One region of the Filimonas effusa genome, then DNA from elsewhere that is predicted to be linked to it. Evidence: riboswitches for the same ligand, from Rfam matches in the RefSeq annotation. Region 1 holds a riboswitch; each other region holds the start of a gene.
What was found. Region 1 has a riboswitch for thiamine pyrophosphate ahead of thiS (sulfur carrier protein ThiS). Riboswitches for the same ligand answer to the same signal wherever they lie in the genome.

Region 1 (7,895 bases):
TCAGGAATGCGATCAAGATGCGTCCTTCCTATGTTGAACCGCTGGATTCATTTACCAGTGAAGCTTATATCAAAATGCTGATAAAGTTGCGAAAAACGCCGGATAAATTTATGGGACAAAAAATAGATGAAAAAACGCGCAAAGAAATGGGGTTGGATTCGGCAGGTAAAGGCGTCGTTTATTTGTCGGAATCACTTACCAGGCTGGCGATGAAAAAGCCGGGTAAGGCAAAGCTCGAAGTATTATCCGGTAGGGAAAGCGGCAGCAACGGTTATGGTTTTAATTTTCCTTCAGTGATCAACTTTTACGAGAACAATGTGAATGTGATGTCTACAGGTTCAATGTCCCGCGGATTTGTATCTCCTGTTGCCGACGATGCATTACACTATTACAAGTACAAATACAGCGGTTCTTTTTATGAAGATGGCAAGGAGATAAGCAGGATTAAAGTTATGCCTAAACGGAAATATGAACCTTTATTTTCGGGCATCATCAATATTACAGAAGGTGATTGGCGCATTCATAGCCTGGAGCTGTTACTTACCAAAGAATCGCAGCTTACCTTGATAGACTCTATGCTGATCAAGCAAATTCAGATGCCGCTATCGTCTGACATATGGCAGGTGAAAGATCAGGTAATTAGCTTTTCGCTTAATATTCTCGGCGTTGAAATGGCGGGAAGTGCTTTAAATGTTTTTAGTAAATATGATACACTGCCTCAATTTGGAGAGAAATATTTTAACAGGGTGGTTATAAGCTATGATACCGGTGTAAACAAGAAGCCCAAACATTATTGGGATAGCATGCGGCCTGTTCAACTGGAACCTGAAGAGCTCAAAGACTATGCTTTTAAAGATAGCATACATGAATTACATTCCGACCCTGCCTGGGTAAAAGCAAACAAGGACTCCATCCGAAAGGCTGAGGCCAGCTTAAACTTCTCTAATGTGTTTGTAAACGGAATTGAAGTATCCGATTATCATCCGGAGCATCCGTGGAGTTTTAGCTGGGAGCCGTTGGGTTCAATGGTAGAATATAATGCTGTAGAGGGCTATGCTGTAAAAATGAAGGCGAAGTTTCAGCAGAAATGGGGAAGAACACGCCGCCAGTTAAGCTTTATTCCTAACCTGCGTTATGGGACCAGTAACACACATTTTTATGCAGCTGGTAGTTTTGTGTTCTCAGGAATAGCCCGGAATGAAGAAGGCGAGTGGGTAGAAAAGCGTAGTAGCTGGCAATTAAGCGGGGGGAAAAGAGTTACACAGTTTAATCGTAATGAACCAATTACTCCTTTCTTTAACTCAGTTTATACCCTGCTGGAACACCGTGCTTATATGAAGATTTATGAAAACTATTTCGGTGAGCTCCGTTATAGTAAGCGATGGGATAATAGCATGCGTTTCAATGTGGCTGTATTGTATGAAGACCGTCTTCCTTTGGAGAATACATCCAACTATTCTTTCTTTAAAAAGAACCGTGAATTTACCCCCAACTATCCTTACGAACAGTTGAGCAGCCAGTTTTCGCGGCATCAGGCAGTGAGCTTTGATATAGAATGGCAATACCAGCCAGGACAGTATTATATACAAATGCCGGACAGGAAAATAGCATTTGGATCTGACTGGCCTGTTTTTGAAGTTGCTTATACAAAGGGTGTGAAAGATATAGCGGGTAGTGATGTAGACTTCGATAAGTGGCGCGTTTCAATATGGGACAATATCGACTTGAAATTAAAAGGTGAGTTGAGTTATGGAGTGAATGCAGGTGGCTTCCTTAACAGCAAGCGGGTGCCCATACAGGACTACCAGCATTTCAATGGCAACCAGTTGATCTTCGCAGGCCGTTACCTCAACAGCTTTCAGTTGGCGCCTTATTATGCCAACAGCACCACGGCATCGCTGTATGGCGCCGGCCATGTGGAATATCATTTAAAAGGAATGCTTACTAATAAAATTCCGTTGTTTAAACGGTTGAACTGGTTCCTTGTAATTGGTTCCAATACATTTTACGTAAACAGCAACAACAACTATGTAGAAGCATTTGCCGGCCTTGAAAATATTCTTGGATTTTTCCGGGTTGACTTTATTGCGTCGTATCTCAATGGTAATAAGAGTTCTACGGGTATCAGGATAGGATCGCCCTTGTTCTCCGGACCACGTTTCGGCAGAAACTAATTTTTTCAGGATTTTGATTTTTCAAATAATTGTCTACCTTCACTAAACTTTAGGGGTGCCTGTATGGGCTGAGATGATACCCTTTGAACCTGATGCAGTTAGTACTGCCGAAGGGAAAAAGTAAAGACAACTTCATGCGCTTTATATAACTTTCACGCGCCTGCATGTCATTCCTAAAGTTAAAATTGTTACAGGAATGACAATTATCTTAAACAATAGTCCCAAAGAAATTGCCGAACGGGCAACACTCGAAAGCATTGTAGCTGCTGAGCTTGGCAGTAAACGCAATGGCGTTGCCGTAGCAGTGAACAATACTGTAATCCCTAAAACGCAGCACGACAGCTATATCGTGCAGCCAAACGACACTATTCTCATCATTAAAGCAACACAAGGAGGTTAAGCTATGAGTAAACAGGAAAAAATGCCTTCACAGCAGGCTGTGTCAACCGGTGCTATCTCCGGTTCCCGTAAAATTTATGTAAAGGGTCTGCTGCATCCTATCGAAGTGGCGATGCGGGAAATAATGCTCTCGCCAACCAGGCTTGGCAATGGAACGCTCGAAGCCAACAACCCGGTGACTGTATATGATGCCAGTGGTGCGTATACCGATGATAATGTAAACATCGATATCAGGAAAGGGCTTCCCCGCCTGCGCCAGCAATGGATCCTCGACAGGGGTGATGTTGAGCCGCTGAACGAACTTTCTTCAGAGTATGGCCGGCAACGGCTGGCTGACGAAAGCCTTTCTCCGCTTAGGTTTGAGCATATTGCCACTCCTTTGCGCGCGAAAAAGGGGGCCAATGTTTCACAGCTGCATTATGCGCGTAAAGGCATTGTAACTGCCGAAATGGAATATGTCGCTATCAGGGAAAACCAGCGGATCACGGATCTGAAGCAACAGCTGAATGGCTCCTATGAAGTCTTAACACAACAGCACCCGGGACAGAGCTTTGGCGCTAATACGCCCCAGGGATTTATTACGCCTGAGTTTGTAAGAGATGAAATTGCTGCAGGACGGGCTATCATTCCCAATAATATCAACCACCCGGAATCGGAACCTATGATCATAGGCCGGAATTTCCTGGTGAAGATAAATGCAAACATCGGCAACAGCGCCGTCACTTCCTCTATTGAAGAAGAGGTGGAAAAAGCGGTATGGGCCTGCCGCTGGGGAGCGGATACTATTATGGATCTTTCTACCGGCAAGAATATTCACGAAACCCGTGAATGGATCATACGCAATTCTCCCGTTCCTATTGGCACAGTGCCTATTTACCAGGCGCTTGAAAAAGTGAATGGCAAAGCAGAAAACCTTACCTGGGAGATCTTCCGCGATACGCTTATCGAGCAGGCTGAACAAGGTGTTTCCTATTTTACGATTCATGCAGGTGTCTTGCTCCGGTATATACCGCTAACAGCAAAAAGAGTAACGGGCATTGTTTCCCGTGGTGGCAGCATCATGGCAAAGTGGTGCCTGGCACATCATAAAGAAAATTTCCTTTATACTCATTTCGAAGAGATCTGTGAGATCATGAAAGCCTACGATGTGGCTTTCTCCTTAGGTGATGGCCTTCGCCCGGGCTCCATCGCCGACGCCAACGATGCAGCTCAGTTTGCAGAATTGGAGACCCTTGGTGAATTGACAAAGATTGCATGGAAACATGATGTACAGGTGATGATCGAAGGCCCTGGGCATGTGCCTATGCATCTCATCAGGGAAAACATGGATAAACAGTTGCGTGAATGTCATGAAGCGCCTTTCTATACGCTTGGCCCCCTGACTACTGATATCGCTCCCGGTTACGATCACATAACATCGGCTATAGGTGCTGCTATGATTGGTTGGTTTGGTACTGCCATGCTTTGTTATGTAACGCCTAAAGAACACCTGGGACTTCCGGATAAAAAGGATGTGAAAGATGGCGTGATCACCTATAAGCTGGCAGCACATGCTGCAGATCTGGCGAAAGGCCATCCCGGCGCGCAATACCGTGACAATGCACTAAGCAAAGCCAGATTTGAATTCCGCTGGGAAGATCAGTTCAACTTATCGCTCGATCCCGATACGGCGCGGTCATTCCATGATGAAACCCTACCAGCGGATGGCGCCAAGGTGGCTCATTTCTGTTCTATGTGCGGACCTAAATTCTGCTCTATGCAAATAACGCAGGAGATCAGGGAGTCTGCTGCCTCAGGCTTGTTTGAAAAGGCAGAAGAATTTAAAATGCAGGGCAGTAATATCTATTCCTGATGTTAGCTGTAATCTCCAGTCCGCACCCGGTAAAAAATGAAGCGGGTATAATTAACAGCTTGTTTAAAGCCGGCCTGTTTCATTTTCACCTGCGCAAGCCTGCTGCCTCTTTGACGGAGGTAAAAGAGCTGCTTGCGGCTATTGATCCGGAATATTACCAGCGAATAGCGCTGCATCACCATCATGCGCTGGCATTGGAGACAGGGTTAACGCGCTTGCATTTTACAGAAGATGCAAGATTAAAAACTGATAAGATCTTTTGGCGCGAACTGGTGGCGGCAGGATTCAGGTTATCGACTTCGCTTCATGATGTTGAAGCTGCCAGATCGTTGTCCACTTGCTTTAGTTATGCTTTTCTGGGCCCTGTGTTCGATAGCATTTCAAAAACGGGATACAGGGCCAATGTCAATCTCTGCGGATGCAAACAGGTGACAGAGGCTGTGTCGCCATTAATTGCGATAGGAGGCATTGATAAACACAACTGTACAAAACCGCTGCAAATGGGGTTTAAAGGAGTGGCTGTACTGGGTGCCATATGGGAGGATAATAGTCCCCTTGAAGCATTCCGGGACTTGAAAGATCAATGGCTTTCAGACGCAAAGCCATTGTTCCCGCCAATAGTATAAACAAAATTATATGTTTAGTAAACTTCAATACATATCACAGGGAGATACACCCGCAGGGCAGCTTCGGAATATACAAACAGCGCTCGATGCCGGTTGTTCCTGGATTCAGCTGCGCGCAAAAACATTGGAAGAGCACGAGGTGCGCTCGTTGGCTATACAGGTACGCGACCGCTGCAAAGCTTACAAGGCTACTTTTATTGTTAATGATTTTGTGCTGCAGGCAAAAGAAATTGATGCCGACGGTATTCATGTGGGCTTATCCGATATGCCGGTTCCCGAAGCCAGGCAATTATTGGGAACAGGCAAGATCATTGGTGGTACGGCCAATACCCTGGATGACGTGCGGCAACGCATCGCTGAAGGCTGCGACTATATTGGCCTTGGCCCCTTCCGGTTCACCACTACAAAAGACAAACTAAGTCCTGTGCTGGGTGCTGAAGGATATAAGGACATTATAACTGCCTTGCCGGCATCTTTTCCTCCCGTTTATGCGATTGGGGGTATTGTGCCTGACGACATCCCTGTAATAGTAGCTACAGGTGTATATGGCGTTGCTGTTTCCGGTGCTATCACTAATGCGGCAGATCCTACAACATTGGTTCATCAATTTAATCAGGCTTTATATGCAGGTGCTTAATATCGCAGATAAAACATTCCGGTCCAGGCTGTTCCTGGGTACGGGGAAATTTGGTACGCCGCAACAGATGGAGGAGGCGGTGCTGGCTTCACAATCTGAACTGGTAACAGTGGCATTGAAGCGTGTTGATCTCACTACCGATTCCGATACATTACTGGCGCATTTACAACATCCGGGTGTTCACCTTTTGCCTAATACTTCCGGCGCACGTAATGCCCGCGAAGCGGTGTTTGCGGCACAACTTGCAAGAGAGGCGCTGGAAACCAACTGGCTGAAACTTGAAATCCATCCCGATCCTAAATACCTGTTGCCGGATGCTATTGAAACATTGAAGGCTACAGAGGAACTGGCAAAACTGGGATTTGTAATATTGCCTTATATCCATGCCGACCCGGTATTATGTAAGCAGCTGGAAAATGCCGGAACAGCAGCTGTAATGCCTCTGGGGGCTCCTATAGGAACAAACAAAGGACTCCGGACCTTCGATTTCCTGGAAATTATCATAGAGCAGTCTAAAGTTCCGGTAATCATCGATGCCGGCATTGGTGCGCCGTCCGATGCGGCAAAAGCGATGGAAATGGGCGCCGATGCGGTGCTGGTGAATACTGCCATTGCAGTTGCCGGCAACCCTGCAAAAATGGCAAATGCCTTCCGTCTGGCAGTAGAAGCCGGCCGTGAAGCCTATGAGGCAAAACTAGGTGCTGTTCTGCAACATGCACAGGCCAGCAGCCCGCTGACCTCTTTCCTGGAATTATAAAACCGCCCTGTTATGTTCACTAATATTTTCGATACCTATAACTGGCATGAGGTAAAACAAAGTATCCTGGCAAAAACGGGAGAAGATGTTCTTGCTGCACTCCATAAGGAAAAACGCTCGCTGGAAGACTTTAAAGCCCTGCTTTCTCCGGCAGCAATACCTTTCCTGGAACAAATGGCGCAGATGAGCCATTTGCGTACACAAAAGCGTTTCGGGAAAACCATCCAGATGTATGTGCCGCTTTATCTAAGCAATGAATGCCAGAATATCTGTACCTACTGCGCATTTAGCCTTGATAACAAGATCAAACGCAGGACACTTTCCGATGCTGAAATTCTACAGGAGGTAAAGGTTATCAAGGATATGGGTTTTGATCATATCCTGCTGGTTACCGGCGAAGCTATGCATACAGTAGGAGTGTCGTATCTGCGTAATGCTATCAGGTTGGTAAAACCCTTCTTCTCCCATATCTCAATGGAAGTGCAGCCGCTTGATCAGGACGACTATGCGCAATTGGTGGAAGAGGGGTTGAATACAGTACTGGTATACCAGGAAACTTATTTTAAGGAAAATTATAAGAAATACCATCCTAAGGGCAAAAAGTCAAATTTTAATTACCGCCTCGAAACGCCCGACAGGCTTGGGAAAGCAGGTATTCATAAAATAGGATTGGGTACATTGATAGGCTTGGAGGATTGGCGCACCGACTGCTTCTTTACCGCCCTGCATTTGCGTTACCTGGAAAAGCAATACTGGCAAACAAAGTATTCTGTTTCTTTTCCCAGGTTGAGGCCTATAGATAAAGAAAGTACTGGCACTGCCGGGAAAAAATCTTTTGAAACCTATATGAATGATCGTGAGCTGGTACAGCTTATCTGCGCCTGGCGGTTGTTTAGTGAAGAGCTTGAAATTGCTATTTCCACACGTGAACGGGAAGTGTTTCGCGACAATGCAGTAAAATTGGGTGTTACCAGTATGAGCGCTGCGTCGAAAACAAATCCCGGTGGTTATGTGGTAGCACCGGAATCGCTTGAGCAGTTCGAAATATCGGACGACAGGCCGGTAGACGTTATTACAGGGATGATCCGGCGGCAAGGTTATGAGCCCGTATGGAAAGACTGGGATAGATCATTTAGCTGACAATAGAAGCGGATATGTTTAACATAGATGAACTGAACAGGTATATGAAGCAGCTGCTGTTGCCCGAGGTGGGTATTGCCGGCCAGGAGCAATTAAAGCAGGCAAAAGTGCTGGTGGTAGGTGCCGGAGGGCTTGGTTGTCCTATACTCCAATACCTCGCAGCCATAGGCATCGGAACCCTGGGGATGGTGGATGGCGATGTGGTGGATGTTTCTAATCTGCACAGGCAGGTGTTGTATATGAATGCCGATATAGGCAGAAATAAAACAGTTGCTGCTGCCGAAAAGCTGGCAGCGCAAAATCCTCACGT
Region 2 (7,895 bases), on a different contig from region 1:
CTATCAGGATAAATTCCTTTTGAAACAAGTCGTAATGCGTGTGAATAGTGTCACGCGTAGTGCCGGCAATATCACTTACAATAGTACGCTCCTGCCCTATCAAAGCATTCAGCAGGGAAGACTTACCAACATTAGGCTGACCAATGATCGCAAATTTGGGAAGCTCATTCTCGCGGACGGTATCGTCGGATGCCTTTTCATCGATCATGTCGGTAATGGCGTCCAGGAGTTCACCCGTGCCACTGCCGGTCATACTGCTTATAAAAAAGATATGCTCGATTCCCATGCTGTAGAACTCCGTAGCTTCCAGCAAACGGTCACCGTTATCAACCTTATTTACAGCAAGCAACACCGGCTTGGTAGTCCTGCGCAACAGATCGCGCATCGACTCATCAAGTTCAGTGATACCACTAGTGGTATCGGTCATGAAGATCAGCGCATCGGCTTCATCGATCGCTATCTGCACCTGCTTGCGGATCTCCGTTTCAAAAACATCTTCCGAACCGGCAACAAAACCGCCGGTATCAATTACGTTAAAAGCTTTACCGTTCCAGTCGGCCACACCATACTGCCTGTCGCGGGTAACACCGCTAACATCATCAACAATAGCCTTGCGCTGTTCCAGCAGGCGATTGAAGAAAGTACTCTTTCCTACATTGGGTCTCCCCACTATTGCAACAGTAAATGACATAACTCAAATAATTAATACGGACTCAAATTTAATAATACCCATATTCTTTCAGCTGCTGATCATTGTCGCGCCATTTGGGGCGAACTTTTATAAACAACTGCAGGAATACCTTTTGCTGAAGAAAAGCTTCAATATCTTCCCTGGCAAGGGTTCCTATTTTTTTAATCATCTTGCCGCCTTCGCCAATGAGAATCGCTTTTTGCGTTTCGCGCTGAACAATGATATCGGCCTGGATCTTTATCAAGGTATCTTTTTCCTTAAACTCGTTCACCATCACGGCTGAATGGTAGGGTATTTCATCACCAAACAGCTGGTATATTTTTTCCCTGATCATCTCTCCCACAAAAAACTTTGTAGGCAGATCAGTCAGGTCGTCTTCGCTATAAAAAGGATCGCCTTCAGGCAGCAGTTCCAGGATAGCGCCCTTCAATGCATCCAGGTTGCTTTCTTTAAGTGCGGATATCGTTACAATTTTTTTGCAATACGACTGCGCACCAAAAAACTTCGCTGCCGCCTCAACAACCGTTGCCTTTACCGTGTCAGTTTTATTCAAAACAACAATACAAGGCACTTTCAGGCGTAAAGAAGCAAAAAGCTGGTGATTTTCCTCCAGGTCATCTTTAATATCAACCAGTAGTATTGCCACATCTGCATCTTCCAGCGCACTCTTTACCGAATGCATCATCCGCTCATGCAGCTTGTATTTAGGCTCTATGATACCGGGGGTATCGGAAAAAATGATCTGGTAGGCGCCAGGCGACGTTAAAAAGCCTTTGATACGGTCGCGGGTAGTTTGTACCTTGGAAGATACAATAGCGAGCTTTTCACCCAGCAGCGCGTTGAGCAGGGTACTTTTGCCCGCATTGGGCTTACCAAATATGTTGACAAAACCAGCTTTCATAAAACAATGTTCATCTAACCTGGAAATGAACAAGGTAGATTGTTATAATATCCCCTCCGTTGCGGGGCCGGCAAAGGTAACTATAATCGGGCAGTAATACATATTTAAACGAAAAACAGCCGCGCTGCCGGGCACAACGGCGTAATACAGCCTAGGCAAAGAATGCATGCCACCCTAAGCAGGCATACACTTTTTTTCGTAGTAGTTCTTCCTCTTTAGGCTAGCGAAACTTTATGCATAATTTTTAGCAGCCCCCCAAGAAATCGACTTGATCCAACTTTATGCGTAATATTTATCAGCCCCCAAGTTTTCAACTTGATCCGTTTAATCCCTCAACTTTTGATATGCCCCATGATCCCTTGATCTGGTGTAATGTGGTTGAAAGCAATAAAAAAGCTTACCCGGAATGGATAAGCTTTTTATTTAAAATCCTTTAAAGATTTCCTCTGTTGCGAAGGGAGGGATCGAACCCCCGACCTTCGGGTTATGAGCCCGACGAGCTACCGCTGCTCTACTTCGCGATGTAATTGGAGTGCAAATATAGAACTTATTAGCACACGAGCAAACCTTTTTTTAAAAACGCCAGTTTATTCTTTAATCTCTTTTTCTAACATTCGACGCGCCACTCGATTCCAGCTTCTTTACAACAGCTTCTCCCTTGTAACTTACATTGCTGGCACCACTGGCCTGCAGCGACAATTCCTTTGTTGCGGTCACCTGCGCATTCGATGCACCAGACGCCTCAACAGAACAGGTAGCAGCACTCAGTTCATAAGCCCTGACAGTACTCGCACCACTTACTTCAACAGAAAACACAGTAAGACTTCCGCTGAGTTCTGCACGTGAAGCGCCACTCACCTCAACTTTTACCGCATTCCCTTTTAACGCCCCTTTAAGAGAACTTGCACCGGTGATCTCTATACGAAGCGCATTTACCGCCACTTCATTCGCCAGCCTTACAGAGGCGGCTCCCCTGAGACGCAGCAACTGCAGGTTCTTGACAGTAATATAAGCCTTCAGTTGTTTATTCCCCCAGTTCCAGCCGTTCCAGGCCCCGCCCTGCGGCACGATATGCAGCACACCATCTCTTACCTCCGTTTTTATCTTCGATACAAACTGACGGTCCTCCGCACTCACAGCTACAGCACATTCTGCCCCCTGTGAAATATAAAGGATCATACCTCCCGATACTTCAATACCGTTAAAAGCACCTACCTCACGAATCTCGGCATTTTCATCATATACCAGGTTCTGAGCCATCAACTGGGACATAGACAGCATGGCAAGGGTTAAAACTGCTATTATCTTTCTCATAGCAACGAATTTATATTGGAACGGGCGAAAAAAAAGAATGTTACAGGTTATTTAAATTTTCTGCCTTTCTTTGCAACACTGCAAGGGTGAGCTACCCGGCAGTAATTCCTCGGGGTGCTATTCCTGGAAACAGGAAGGCTGAGATTAAACCCGTTGAACCTGAACAGGGTAATGCCTGCGAAGGGAAGGCCGTCTCTTTCACACCGTGTGTCCTCTCCTATAGCAATTTCCTGTTCAGCATTATTGTAATTGATTTCAAAAAGAACAGGATGAAGTATTTATCAGGGATGATTCTCGCCTTATTTACAACACTACTGGGTTTCGCACAAACCCCATTGGAAGGCATTATCACAGACAGCAGGAACCAGCCTGTTGAAGGCGTAACCATTACCCTCTCACAAAACGGGCGAAAATGGACCTCCGCAAGCACCAACACCGGCAATTTCAGTTTTTCCGCAGCAGCCGGCAGTTATGAACTTACATTGGAAGCCACCGGTAAAAAAATGATCCGCCAGCACATCGTTCTTCCCGTACCGGGTTTACAGCGTTTCAGGATGGAAGACCAGGCTTTTTTGCTGGAACCCTTGGAAGTACGGTCTATACGGGCCTCAGACCGCGCTCCTTTCACTAAAACGAACATCGGCAAGGAACAGATCGCCAGGGTGAACCTGGGTCAGGATCTCCCCTTTCTGCTCAATCAAACACCATCGGTGATCGTAGCTTCCGATGCAGGTAACGGCATTGGCTATACCTCTATGCGCATACGCGGCTCCGATGTTACCCGTATCAACGTTACGCTAAACGGCATTCCCTACAACGACGCCGAAAGCCAGGGCAGCTTTTTCGTAGACCTGCCCGATCTTGCCTCTTCCGCAAACTCCATCCAGATCCAGCGCGGTGTGGGCACCTCCACCAACGGGGCAGGCGCCTTTGGAGCAACAGTGAACATCACCACAAATGAATTCAACGAAAAAGCCTACGCAGAAAGCAATAACAACTTTGGCTCTTTCAATACCTGGAAAAATACGCTTAAAGCAGGAAGCGGTCTTATCAATGGCCACTTTACAGTAGACGCCAGGTTAAGCCGCCTGAAAAGCGACGGCTATATCGACCGCGCTTCTTCCGATCTCAAAGCGCTCTACCTTTCCAGCGCTTATCTTTCCGACAACACCACTGTCCGCTTCAATATTATCACCGGCACTGAAAAAACATACCAGGCCTGGTATGGCGTCCCCGAAGCTTATCGCGATACCTATAGGACCTATAATGCAGCCGGAACCGAAAAAGAAGGAGAGCCTTATAACAATCAAACCGATAACTACCAGCAGGATCATTACCAGCTTTTCCTGAACCAGAATCTCGGCCGGAGCTGGACACTCAACGTTGCCAGCTTCCTGTCAAGGGGTAAAGGATATTACGAAGAGTATAAAGCCAAACAAGCCCTGCCCAACTACGGCTTACCCGGCTTTAACGTTGGAAACCAAGTACTCGATACGACAGACCTGGTACGAGACCGCTGGCTCGACAACTACTATTACGGGCAAACATTCTCCGTGCAATCACGGAACGCCTCCAATGAATTTACCATCGGTGGCAGCTGGACGATCTACGATGGCGGTCATTATGGAGAGGTGATATGGGCACAGGCCGGCGCTCCCAAGAACCACCGCTACTATGATCTCGACGCAAAAAAAACAGATCTGAACATCTATACGAAATGGCTGCATCAGCTCAACAACAACTGGAGCCTGTTTGCCGACCTGCAATACAAACACGTTGTGTACAATATGTATGGCTTCCAGGACAACCCGTCACTTATTGTAAAACGCAATTTCAATTTCGTGAATCCCAAAGCAGGTATCAGTTACCGTAAGAACAACTGGAATGCTTACCTGAGTTATGCGATGGCCAACAAAGAGCCCAACCGCGACGACTTTGAAGCCGCTCAGCAACAGCAGCCACGGAAAGAAACCCTGCACGACTTTGAGCTGGGCATAGAAGAAAAAACCAGCAAATACAGCTGGTCTGCCACTGGTTATTATATGTTGTACAACAACCAGCTGGTTCAAACAGGCGCCCGTAACGATGTGGGAGCTTATACCCGCATCAACGTTCCCAATAGCTACAGGTTAGGTATAGAACTGCAGGGCAGCGTAAACCTCAACCGCTGGGTGGCTATACAAGGCAATGCAGCCTTTAGCCGGAATAAGATAAAATCATTTACCAACTATCTCACTATTTACAACGACGACTTCGAGCATGTAGGAGAAGAAGGCACAGCCTATTCCAATACAGATATTTCCTTCTCACCATCGATCGTTGCAGGAGGCAGCATTATTCTTACTCCCGTTAAACAACTGGAAATAGGCCTGCCGGCCAAATACGTCAGCAAGCAGTACATGGATAATACCCAGAAAGCGGAACGCAGCCTGAGAGACTATTACGTACAGGATGCGAGGGTTATTTATACGATCAAGAACTTCCTGTTCAACGAATGGAATATTACAGGTTATGTCAACAATGTCTTCAACAGGAAATACGAAGCAACAGGAGCTGCCTACCCCGGCATCGCCGCCGGTTATGGCCCATATGAAGATAATTACTACACCACAATGGCCGGCACCAATTTCATGGTGGCAGTGAATATCAGGCTTTAAATAATATAACCGGCTTCACAAGCTTATACTTGCGCCGGACTTTAAAAAAGAGGTTGGCTCATAAATAAAAATAGCCGCTGAGAATTGCTTAAACGCGAACCCGGCTCCATCAGGAGGTACCCAAATAAAAGAGGCCGTATCGCACTTATGATACGGCCTCTTTTACTGTCCTGTTCGACGGTCTATGCGTAATTGATCTATTAGATAAACGTACGCTTATTCACCAAACTTATCGCGCCAGGCCAGCATCCCCCCAACCAGGTTCACTGTATTCTTAAAACCTGCCTGTTCCATGAGCAATGCAGCTACACCGCTCCTGTTACCGCTTCTGCAGTAGATGATCACTTCATCACCTTTCCATCCCTCAATGTCTTCTACCTGCATCGCCTGCACTTTACCCAGGGGTAAATGCGTGCCACCGATATTAAATTCAGCCCTCTCGCTGTCCTCGCGCACATCCAGCAGATGTATCTGCTCGCCGTTATCCAAACGCGCTTTCAGCGCTTCAACAGTTATTGTGTTCATAGTTCGTGTTTACTGATAAGTTGATTTCTATAGCGTTTTAGTATGTTCTAAGGTAAGGGAGCTGCCGCTGAATCAACAACAGCAGGAGGTGTAGCGCTTATCCAGATATCTATCAATTGCCCCGCCCTTATTTTATTAGGTCCTCTTGTGCCATCGGGTAAAGTCTCGAATGGTTCGGGCAGCTGTCGTGTAATGAAAGCATTCTCCCTGTCTGTAACCGTTCCTTCCGCATTTATGGCGCTGATGCTTAATCCCAGGTTACTGATATAATCCCTTGCCTGCGCCAGCGTCATACCCGTTAAATCGGGAACATTCACTTCTGTTGTGCCCACACCGGAACCTAATACAAGGTCAATAGTGCTGCCCATATCTATCTTGCTGCCGGGATTGATCGCTTTCCCTTTAAACAACTGTTCCTTTACTGCGTTTTTGGCAATATCCGGCGTATAAGAAGTATCCCCCAGCTTCAATCCCAGGCTTTGCAGATACAACTTGGCGCTCAGATAAGAAAAACCACGCAAATCGGGCATGTCTACAAGCGGAGCAATCGCCCTGTTGATGGTCAGGTAGATGGTACGGTTCGATTTCACTACCGCATCGGCTTCCGGCGACTGCCTGATAACAGACAGTTTTTCGGCATTATCGATATATACCGAATCCTGCACTTCCACATCAAACCCCTTTGCTTCCAGCAATCGCCTGGCTTCTTCTATATTCCTGCCCGTAACCTGCGGCACCTTCGCATTCTCGTTATGCCTGGTCAGGAACCCCAGTGAACTAAAGAACAATACCAGCAATAACAGGAATATGCCTGCTGCTATGAGCATGTTCACCCAGAATGGCTTATTGGTTATAAATTTAAACACGATTCAATATTTGGTTTTCGGCGTACAAGTTAAGTTATGCTGTTTACAATTGATAACTATGCCCAGGCTTCCTCTATCACTGCGGTATAAAAATCCTTCAGTGTCCAGCCCATAGCTTTCACCTGCTGTGGAATAATGCTGGCTTCACTCTGGCCCGGCACTGTATTTACTTCCAGCATATACGGCTCGTCTTTCGCTTCATTGTAAATGAAATCTATACGTACCACTCCGCGGCAATTAAGCACCTGGTAAATTTTCTCAGCGGCTTTGCGCACCTTATCTGCCATAGCTTCGTTTATCTGCGCAGGCGTGATCTCTTCACTTTTACCCAGGTATTTTGCTTCAAAATCAAAGAACTCATTCTTTGAAATAACTTCCGTCATAGGTAAAGTAATGATCTTGCCCTTTGTCCTGAATACCCCTATAGTAAATTCCCGTCCCTGGATAAATTCTTCTACCAGCACCTGGTCATCCTCTTTAAACGCCTTCTCTATGGCTTTGCCCAGCTCTTCGGAAGGTTGATTCACCCTCGACATGCCGATACTGGAGCCACCATTGTTAGGCTTTATAAAAACAGGGAACTGCAACTCTTTTACAAGCGCTTCGGCATTCTCAAAACGGTCTTTTATCAACAGTACGGAGCGTGCAACATTTATACCACTGAAGGCAACAACGGCAACCGTATATCTTTTATTAAAAGTTAAAGCAGAGGTTGCCGCATCACAGCTCGTATAAGGCAACCCTAACATATCAAAATAGCCCTGGAGCTTGCCGTCTTCACCCGGGGTGCCATGAATACATAACAGAACGGCATCGAACTTCACCTTGCTGCCGTTAACTGTAATGGTAAAATCACTTTTGTCTACCGGTTGCTTATCGCCCTGCTCCGGCAGATAATACCATCCTGAAGGATTAATGTCGATCTTAAATACTTCGAAACG
Region 3 (7,895 bases), on a different contig from region 1:
TGCTACTTCCTGTTTACGTTGTTCCAGCGAGGTACTGCCATCGAGGTAACAGTAGCCAATACCTGCCAGTTCCAGTTCCTTGCGGACGAGGTGCAGCATTTCGGTAAACTGGGAAAAGACGAGCAGTTTATGATCACCTGTATTCTCTTCTATTTCGCGGAGCAGTTCATCTGTTTTTACGGAGGCGATGATGTGTTTGGTATTGTCTTTTAATAAAAGCGGGTGGTCGCAGATCTGGCGCAGTTTAAGGAGTCCTTCCATGACGTAGAAGCCTGCTTTTGATATACCTTCTTCATCGATCCTTTTCAACAGTGCATCGCGGTAATAGTTCTTATGTTCATCGTACATGGCGCGCTGGTCGGCGTTCATTGTACACCAGAGGATCATTTCCGTTTTATCGGGCAGATCGGTAGCCACCTGCTCTTTTGTACGGCGCAGGATGAACGGATAGATCAGTTTCCGTAAGCGGGCAGCTTTATCCTTGTCTCCGTTTTTATCGATGGGGTGTGCGAATTCCCTTTTGAAGAACTCTTTACCTCCAAGCAGGCCGGGGTTCACAAAGTGAAACTGGGCGAACAGGTCGAATGTATTATTCTGAACAGGGGTACCACTAAGGATAAGCCTGTTTTTAGCCTGCAGTTCATAGACAGCTTTGGTTACCTGGGCGTCGGGATTTTTAATAGTCTGGCTTTCGTCGAGGATAACATAGTTCCAGGCGAAAGCTCTCAGGTGTTCGAGATCGTTTCTAACGACGCCGTAGCTGGTAAGGACTACGTCGGCTGCCTGAAATTGTTCATCGGTGAAATCGCGTTGCTGGCCATAATGCAGCAGGTAAGTAAGCGAGGGGCAGAACTTCTGGATCTCCGCCTCCCAGTTGAAGATGAGGGAAGTGGGGCAAACCACCAGTTGCGTACTGCCGGAATATTTTTCTTTCAGGTGCTGGATGAAAGTAATAGTTTGAAGCGTTTTACCGAGGCCCATGTCATCTGCCAGGCAGCCACCCCACCCCAGTTCGTCGAGGCATTGCATCCAGCGAAATCCTTCCATCTGGTAGGGACGCAGGCTGGCGTTCATTTCGGCGGAGGGTTGTTTGGTAATGACTTCGTTATAATGCAGCAGGCGATGTTTCTTATCGGCTATTTCCTGTTGCAGTTTCTTATCAGTTATTTCGGCCTGGAGGTCGTCGAGTACAGAGTAGTGCAGTTTACTTACCTGTAACCTGCCTTTGTTTTCATTTCCTACTTTAAAGAGCATTCCGTACTGGGTAAACCATTCCTGCGGGATCATACCGAGGGTACCGTCTTTGAGCACAATAGCGTCCTGGTTGTGCAGGATGGCTTTACGGATGTCTTTGAGCGGCACTTCCTGGTCGCCCCAGAAGACTTTTACTTTAAGATCGAACCAATCGATATTGGCGCGGGCTTCAATTTCAACACGGGGTTTACCCGTATTATATTTAAAGCGCTGGAGTTGTTGCAGGCCATAAACGGCGAAGCCGGCATCCTGCAGTTGCTGGTTCATTTTGAGGAACCATTTATCTTTCATGACCTCATCGAAGGGCATGTAGTAGTATCGGTTGTTGCGCTGGTTTTTGAATTTAGGATGGAGGCTGCGTAGTTGTTCGTAGGCTTCCTTTTCAAGCGGTTTATTGCGCCTGATAACGGTGAGCAGGTTATTGGCATCGTGGAAATACTCCTTATCCTCATCGTAGTCGACCAGTACATCGTCGTACATAAACTGCGGCTGGACCATGAGGTACTGGCTGCTGAATTCGCTAAGCATGACCCTGGTTTGCGGTTCGGGGCTGGTAACTTCGAATTGGAGACCTTCGGAGCATTGCAGCGGATATTGCTGTTGCAGGGGAACCAGGAAGCTATTCACCACATCGTTCTTATCGCGTGCGGGAAAGCGCAGTTCCCCTTTTTTGAACATATCGAGAACGGAGACGTCATCGGGTTTAGCAGGGAGATGCAGCACATCGTCCATGAAGAAGAAAAGCGATTTGAACAGGTGTACCCTTGCCGGGGTTTGTTCTGCCATGGTGTGGGCATTCATCGTGATGGTGATGAAGTTGTCGTCTTTAATGGCGTTAAACTGCAGATGAACGGGGAGAGAGCTGATACGCAGCGGCCGCACGTTGTTGTCGGAGAAGTTGCCCTCGCGCAGTACATAGAGGGGATACTGTGCGTTGGTGATAAAAGGCCAGATCTGGTGAAGAAGAGACAGGTAGTGCGCGCGCAGGCGTGGGATGTCTTTTTCGTTCAGCATGAGCCAGGGCTGTGCGTGGTTTTTCAGGTAGCTGCTACCGGTACCGATCATGTATTCGAAGAGGCGGCCATCGGAAAAGCCTACCAGCAGGTCGAAGAGATTATCGGCCAGGGGTTTGAGCCAGGGCCAATGTTCCTGATCATCGATAAGCAGCTTGCTAAAGCGTTTCCTGTTTTTTTCCTGTTGAATCAGGATTGGTTCCAATGTAAACCCTATATGCTTGTTGGTAGTAAGGTTAAAAAGGAAACCAATTTCTTCAGTTCTATCCATTAAAGTCACCGTTAAACGGCGGCAAATTAAATTCTTACGGTGTAAGACTGAAAATTTTATTTCACACAATATCTTTTCCGAAAGGCATCATGGAGACTTCGAGGAGTTTAAAGTGTTGTTTTCCAAAAGGGATACCTATGATGGTAATATAGAGGAGCAGTCCAAAGAAAAGGTGTGTAAGAGCTGTATACCAACCTCCGCAAAGCAGCCAGATGATATTACATACGGAAGTGAGGCAGCCGTTTTGGGTTTCGCGGTTTACAACCCTTGTACCGAAGGGCATTAATACAGCGGCGGCCAGTTTAAAGCATTGCAGGCCGAAAGGGATGCCTATGATGGTAAAGCAAAGGAGGATCCCGCCTATGAGATAGCCGAGTGCGGCGAAGAATCCGCCGAAGATGAGCCAGATAAGATTGCCTATTAAATTCATACAAATGGTGTTAACAGGTAAAAGATACAGAGAATACGCTTTACTTTGCAGTTTATCATTATTAACCCGGGGTGCTTTAGCTGAAAGGCTATGGCTGAGAAAAACCCGTTGAACCTGAACAGGGTAATTCCTGCGGAGGAAGTGCTATGGATATTCAATACTGGTTATCGCTCTTTGCGGAGCAGGCGCAGCAAACGAGTGCTGTGGAATGGGTTGCTGTAATTTTTGGAGTAACGGAGGTATTACTTGCCCGGAGGAATCACATCCTGTTGTATCCTGCAGGGATTATAAGCACGGTGCTGATCGCTTATATCATGTTCGACTCAAAGTTGTATGCAGAGGCATTGCTCAACGCCTATTATTTAATCATGAGTGTTTATGGCTGGATACACTGGGCGAGGCGCCGCAATGAACCGGCACTACCTATTACGCATACCCAAGGAAAGGAGTGGGCGGTGGTTGTGTTGATTGCCGGCTTAGGATGGGCGGTGTTGTATGGCACATTAAGCCATTATACCGATGCGCATTATCCAACCTGGGATGCATGGGTAAGTTCTACTGCCTGGGCAGGCATGTGGTTACTGGCCAGACGTAAGGTGGAGAACTGGCTGCTACTGAACCTGTCGAATTTATTTGCGGTGCCTTTGTTGTTTTACAAGGCATTGCCCATGATGGCCTGTCTTACTATTTTCCTGTTTATAATTGCTGTATTGGGTTATTTTGACTGGCGAAAGAAGGCTGTTAAAACTGTACGCAATCGAGAATTTTCCTAAGGCTATCCATCAACAGTGGTTTAACGATATAATCCTGGACTTCCGAGTATTGTTTAGCGCGATCGATATCGACCTGGCTGATGGAAGAGCTGATCATGTAGATCGTTACTTTACGGGGAAGGGAAGGCATCAGTTTGATGAATTCGTCGAGGAATTCCCAGCCGTCCATTACGGGCATATTAATATCGACCATAATGATTTCAGGCAGGCCATGGGGGTCTTTCATTTTCTCGTGTAAGAATTGTAATGCCTCTTCGCCGTTTTTGAAAGTGATCACTTGCCGACAGAAGTCGTTACCCATAATCATTTTTTTTACGGCGAACACATATACCTGGTCATCATCAATAATACACGCTACTTCAGCTTTACTCATGTAATATATATTTTAAACGTAGCACCATTATTCACTTCGCTGGACACTTCAATTTTTCCTCCCATAGACTCCACCTGGTTTTTGACGATAAAGAGGCCGATGCCTTTTGCGTCTCTGTTTCCATGAAAGGTATTGTACATGCCAAAGAGTTTTTTACCGTAACGTTCGAGGTTAAGGCCTTTTCCGTTATCGGAAACACACAGGATCTTTTTACCGTCTATCTCTTCGAAGCTGATATTGACTATGAGCTGGCGATCGGGGTGACGGTACTTAATAGTATTAGACACAAGGTTAAGCAAAATGCTTTCGAGGTAAGCGGGGTTATAATCTATTTCAACGTTGTCCGGAACATTCACGTTGATGGTCACCTGGTGCAATGTGATTTCAGCAGCCAGGATGCCGGCGGTATTATTGATATATTCCAGCAGGTTTAATTTAATTTTCTGCTGCCCTATAGAAGACTGGATAGAAACAACCTCGTTCAGGTGAACAATTGTTTCGCTCAGCAGCGAAGATACTTTTTTAAGATGTTGCATGAGCTCATTCTTTTCATCTTCGCTTTCGGCCTGATCTATCATATAGAGCAGCATCTCGAAATTGCCGGAGTGTGCTCTGAGATTATGGGAAACGATATGGGCGAAATTAACGAGCCTGTTATTTTGCTCACGTGCCAGTTCATTGGTATACCGCAGTTGCAGTTCTGTTTCTTTGCGACTGGTAATGTCTTCGATATGTGACACGAAGTGAACGGGGCGGCCAAGCCTATCTCTTACAAGGGATACGCTCAAGAGCACCCAAATGATATTTCCATTTTTATGAAAGTATCTTTTTTCGATCTGGTAGTCGTTGATCTCTCCACGCAGGAGCTGGTGCGCGCAGTCCAGATCTTTAGCAAGATCATCGGGATGTGTTAATTCCTGGAAAGTTTTCTGGTGTAGTTCTACTTCTGTGTAGCCTGTCATTTCGCATAAGTTTCTGTTTACCTTCATCAGCTGGCCTTCGGTTGAAACCAGGGCCATGCCTATAGCCGAGTGTTCAAAGGCGCGTAGGAAACGCTCCTCGCTCGTTTTTAATTCGTCTATATAAATACTACTTTTCATCACTACGCCCATTTAATGATGTTAAGGTATTCAATATTGGAACCAAGGGTACTTATAAACACATTAAAAGGCCGACCTGGTTTTTTAAAAAACACTTAAGCGGCCTATAATACTGATGACAGGAGATAAAGAAGGGAGGAAAACTGCGTTTTTAAGCGGTATAACCGATTATTTCTGCTGTTTTACCGAGCGGTAATTTTAACAAAACCAGAAGACAAATCGGCGGCTTCTGCTGTAAGCGTTACAACACCGGCTCTATCATTTGATTGTATCACGGCAAGACAAAGCCCGTTTAGTGTATTACAATAAGGCGCTTTAAAAGAAGAATGACTTACCGGGCTGCCGTTGTCGACAGCTATAAGTTTGCCTTCGCCGGCGACCTTAAAGTTCACGTGTATATCGGCATCCGGAACAATATTGCCTTTATCATCAATTACCTGTACAGTAATAAAGGACAGATCCCTGCTATTTGCCCCGATGCTGGTTCTATCGGCAATGAGGCGAAGCGCATGAGGGGCTCCCGCGGTTCTTCTTTCCTGTTGCAGCACTGTTCTGCCATCTTTGCGGGCAACCGCTTTAAGCGTTCCGGGAGCGAAGGGCACGCGCCATTTTACATGCAGGCTGGTATCTTTTTTCCGGATTCCCAAAGAGGTGTTGTTGAGAAAGAGTTCCACTTCATCGGCATTATTATAATAGGCCACTACGTCGATGGTGTCGTTGTTATTCCAGTTCCAATGTGGCAAGAGGTGCAATACCGGTTTGTTGGTCCACATACTTTGGTAGAGGTAGTAAACATCTTTCGGGAAGCCTGCCAGGTCGAGGATACCAAAATAGGAGCTACGGGCGGGCCAGGTATAAGGGGTTGGTTCGCCGAGATAATCGAAGCCTGTCCATACATACATACCAGAGACATGCTGCATACGGAGGAACAGCTTCAATGTTTCTTCGTGGGTGCTTCCCCAGGGAGCGCTTACATTATCGTAGGCTGAGACGGTAAAGCCGGGATTGCCTTTGGTGAAGGGTTTGTCCCATGCTTCGGGCCAACGGCGAATGCTATCGGAGGGAATTTTATCGTAGTGCCCTCTTGTTGCCAGTGCACTTACACTTTCGGTGACAATCATTTTTTTACCGGGCCAGGCGTGGAAGAAGCTATCCCATTTCCAATGATTATAATTATAGCCTATGAGATCTGATGCATTTGACAGGATCAGGTTGTTGAAGGGTTGTATTTCATTGTTAGCTGTTACTATTTCCCTTGTAGTATCCAGGGATCTTACAATACCTGCCAGTGTTCTGGCGATGGTGCGCCCGGAAGTATCGGCACCTGTACCCCATTGTTCTCCGATTTCGTTACCGATGCTCCATATGAATACGGAGGGATGGTTTCTATCGCGTTTTACGAGGTCCTGTAAGTCTTTGCGGTGCCATTCTTTAAAATCGAGATGATAATCGAAAGGATTTTTTTGTTTTTCCCACATATCGAAAGCTTCGTCCATCACAATGAAGCCCATTTTATCGCAGAGGTCGAGCAGTTCCGGGGCAGGTGGATTGTGCGATGTTCTGATACCGTTACAGCCCATTGCCTTCAAAAGTTCGAGTTGGCGTTCCATGGCGCGGGTGTTTATTGCAGCGCCAAGGCAGCCGAGGTCGTGGTGATTACATACACCTTTAATTTTTAGTGGCCTGTTGTTGAGAAAGAAGCCTTTGGCGGCGTCGAAATAAAACGAGCGGATTCCGAATGGGGTGATATACACTTCTTCGCTTCTATTGTATTGCAGCTTTGTTAGCAGCTTATACATATACGGCGTTTCGTCACTCCAAAGCAGCGGGTGTTTCACCAAGAGGCTGTGCGAGACGATGAGGGAATCTGTTGTAACATAGAGCGTATCCTTCAGCTGTGTCAATTCTTTTCCATCGGGGTTGAGCACCTGGGTTATTAAGGTTACGTGTTGTGGTTTGCCGGATGTGTTACGGAGGGTGGTAGTGATATGAACACTGGCTTGTGTTCTAGAAACCTGTGGTGTAGTGACGAATGTACCCCACTGATCAACAGCAATTTTGCCGGTAGTGGTAAGCCAGACATTTCTATAGACTCCTGAGCCGGAATACCAGCGGCTGTTGGGTTGTTTTGCGTTATCGGCTTTTACTACCAGCAGGTTTTTCTGCGGGGCAGGTTTCAGGAAACGTGAGATAGCATAACGGAATGAGATATAGCCATTGGGGCGTATACCAAGTGAATGGCCGTTGATCCAGACTTCGCTATTTTGATAGATGCCATCGAACTCTATGTACAATTCTTTTCCAACGGCATTTGCGGGTGTTATAAATTCTTTCCGGTACCAGCCTGTGCCTCCGGGAAGCGCGCCTCCGCCCGGAGTAGCGGGATGTTTATCGCTGAAAGAGCCTTCTATGCTCCAGTCGTGCGGCAGCTGTACGTTTAACCAGGTTGCGGTGTTGTCCGGCATTTGTGTAAGCTTACCGGTACTGTCGAGGAAAAACTGCCAGCCTGTAGTCAGCAGCACACGCGCCTTATGTTGGGCGTGTGCTACAGACGTAAGGGCCGCTTGAGCAGATACAAGGAAAAAACAACACAACAAGCGTTTTCTCATGACTACAAATTAAGCTACTGTCTGACGTTCATTTAACCAGTCTTTCGTAACGGGCCGCACACCTATCACAAT

Region 2: linked by a shared signal. The riboswitch ahead of ESB13_RS00540 (TonB-dependent receptor) and the one ahead of thiS (sulfur carrier protein ThiS) in region 1 are both predicted to bind thiamine pyrophosphate.
Region 3: linked by a shared signal. The riboswitch ahead of pnuC (nicotinamide riboside transporter PnuC) and the one ahead of thiS (sulfur carrier protein ThiS) in region 1 are both predicted to bind thiamine pyrophosphate.

Annotation. Positions count from the first base shown of each region.
Region 1 covers NZ_SDHZ01000005.1:46,222-54,116, reverse strand. Annotated here, with positions in the region: gene ESB13_RS21640 (DUF5686 and carboxypeptidase regulatory-like domain-containing protein) at 1-2,174, shown strand, start outside; TPP riboswitch at 2,216-2,308, shown strand; gene thiS (sulfur carrier protein ThiS) at 2,371-2,574, shown strand; gene thiC (phosphomethylpyrimidine synthase ThiC) at 2,578-4,425, shown strand; gene ESB13_RS21625 (thiamine phosphate synthase) at 4,425-5,051, shown strand; gene ESB13_RS21620 (thiamine phosphate synthase) at 5,062-5,688, shown strand; gene ESB13_RS21615 (thiazole synthase) at 5,675-6,445, shown strand; gene thiH (2-iminoacetate synthase ThiH) at 6,458-7,585, shown strand; gene ESB13_RS21605 (HesA/MoeB/ThiF family protein) at 7,600-7,895, shown strand, end outside.
Region 2 covers NZ_SDHZ01000001.1:127,924-135,818, reverse strand. Annotated here, with positions in the region: gene der (ribosome biogenesis GTPase Der) at 1-691, opposite strand, end outside; gene era (GTPase Era) at 720-1,592, opposite strand; tRNA gene ESB13_RS00550 (tRNA-Met) at 2,042-2,113, opposite strand; gene ESB13_RS00545 (head GIN domain-containing protein) at 2,187-2,906, opposite strand; TPP riboswitch at 3,007-3,109, shown strand; gene ESB13_RS00540 (TonB-dependent receptor) at 3,176-5,563, shown strand; gene ESB13_RS00535 (rhodanese-like domain-containing protein) at 5,780-6,088, opposite strand; gene ESB13_RS00530 (PASTA domain-containing protein) at 6,136-6,954, opposite strand; gene ESB13_RS00525 (D-alanine--D-alanine ligase) at 7,011-7,895, opposite strand, start outside.
Region 3 covers NZ_SDHZ01000002.1:1,473,493-1,481,387, forward strand. Annotated here, with positions in the region: gene ESB13_RS17150 (DEAD/DEAH box helicase) at 1-2,538, opposite strand, end outside; gene ESB13_RS17155 (YccF domain-containing protein) at 2,600-2,968, opposite strand; TPP riboswitch at 3,026-3,127, shown strand; gene pnuC (nicotinamide riboside transporter PnuC) at 3,115-3,741, shown strand; gene ESB13_RS17165 (response regulator) at 3,710-4,114, opposite strand; gene ESB13_RS17170 (sensor histidine kinase) at 4,111-5,214, opposite strand; gene ESB13_RS17175 (glycoside hydrolase family 2 TIM barrel-domain containing protein) at 5,397-7,823, opposite strand.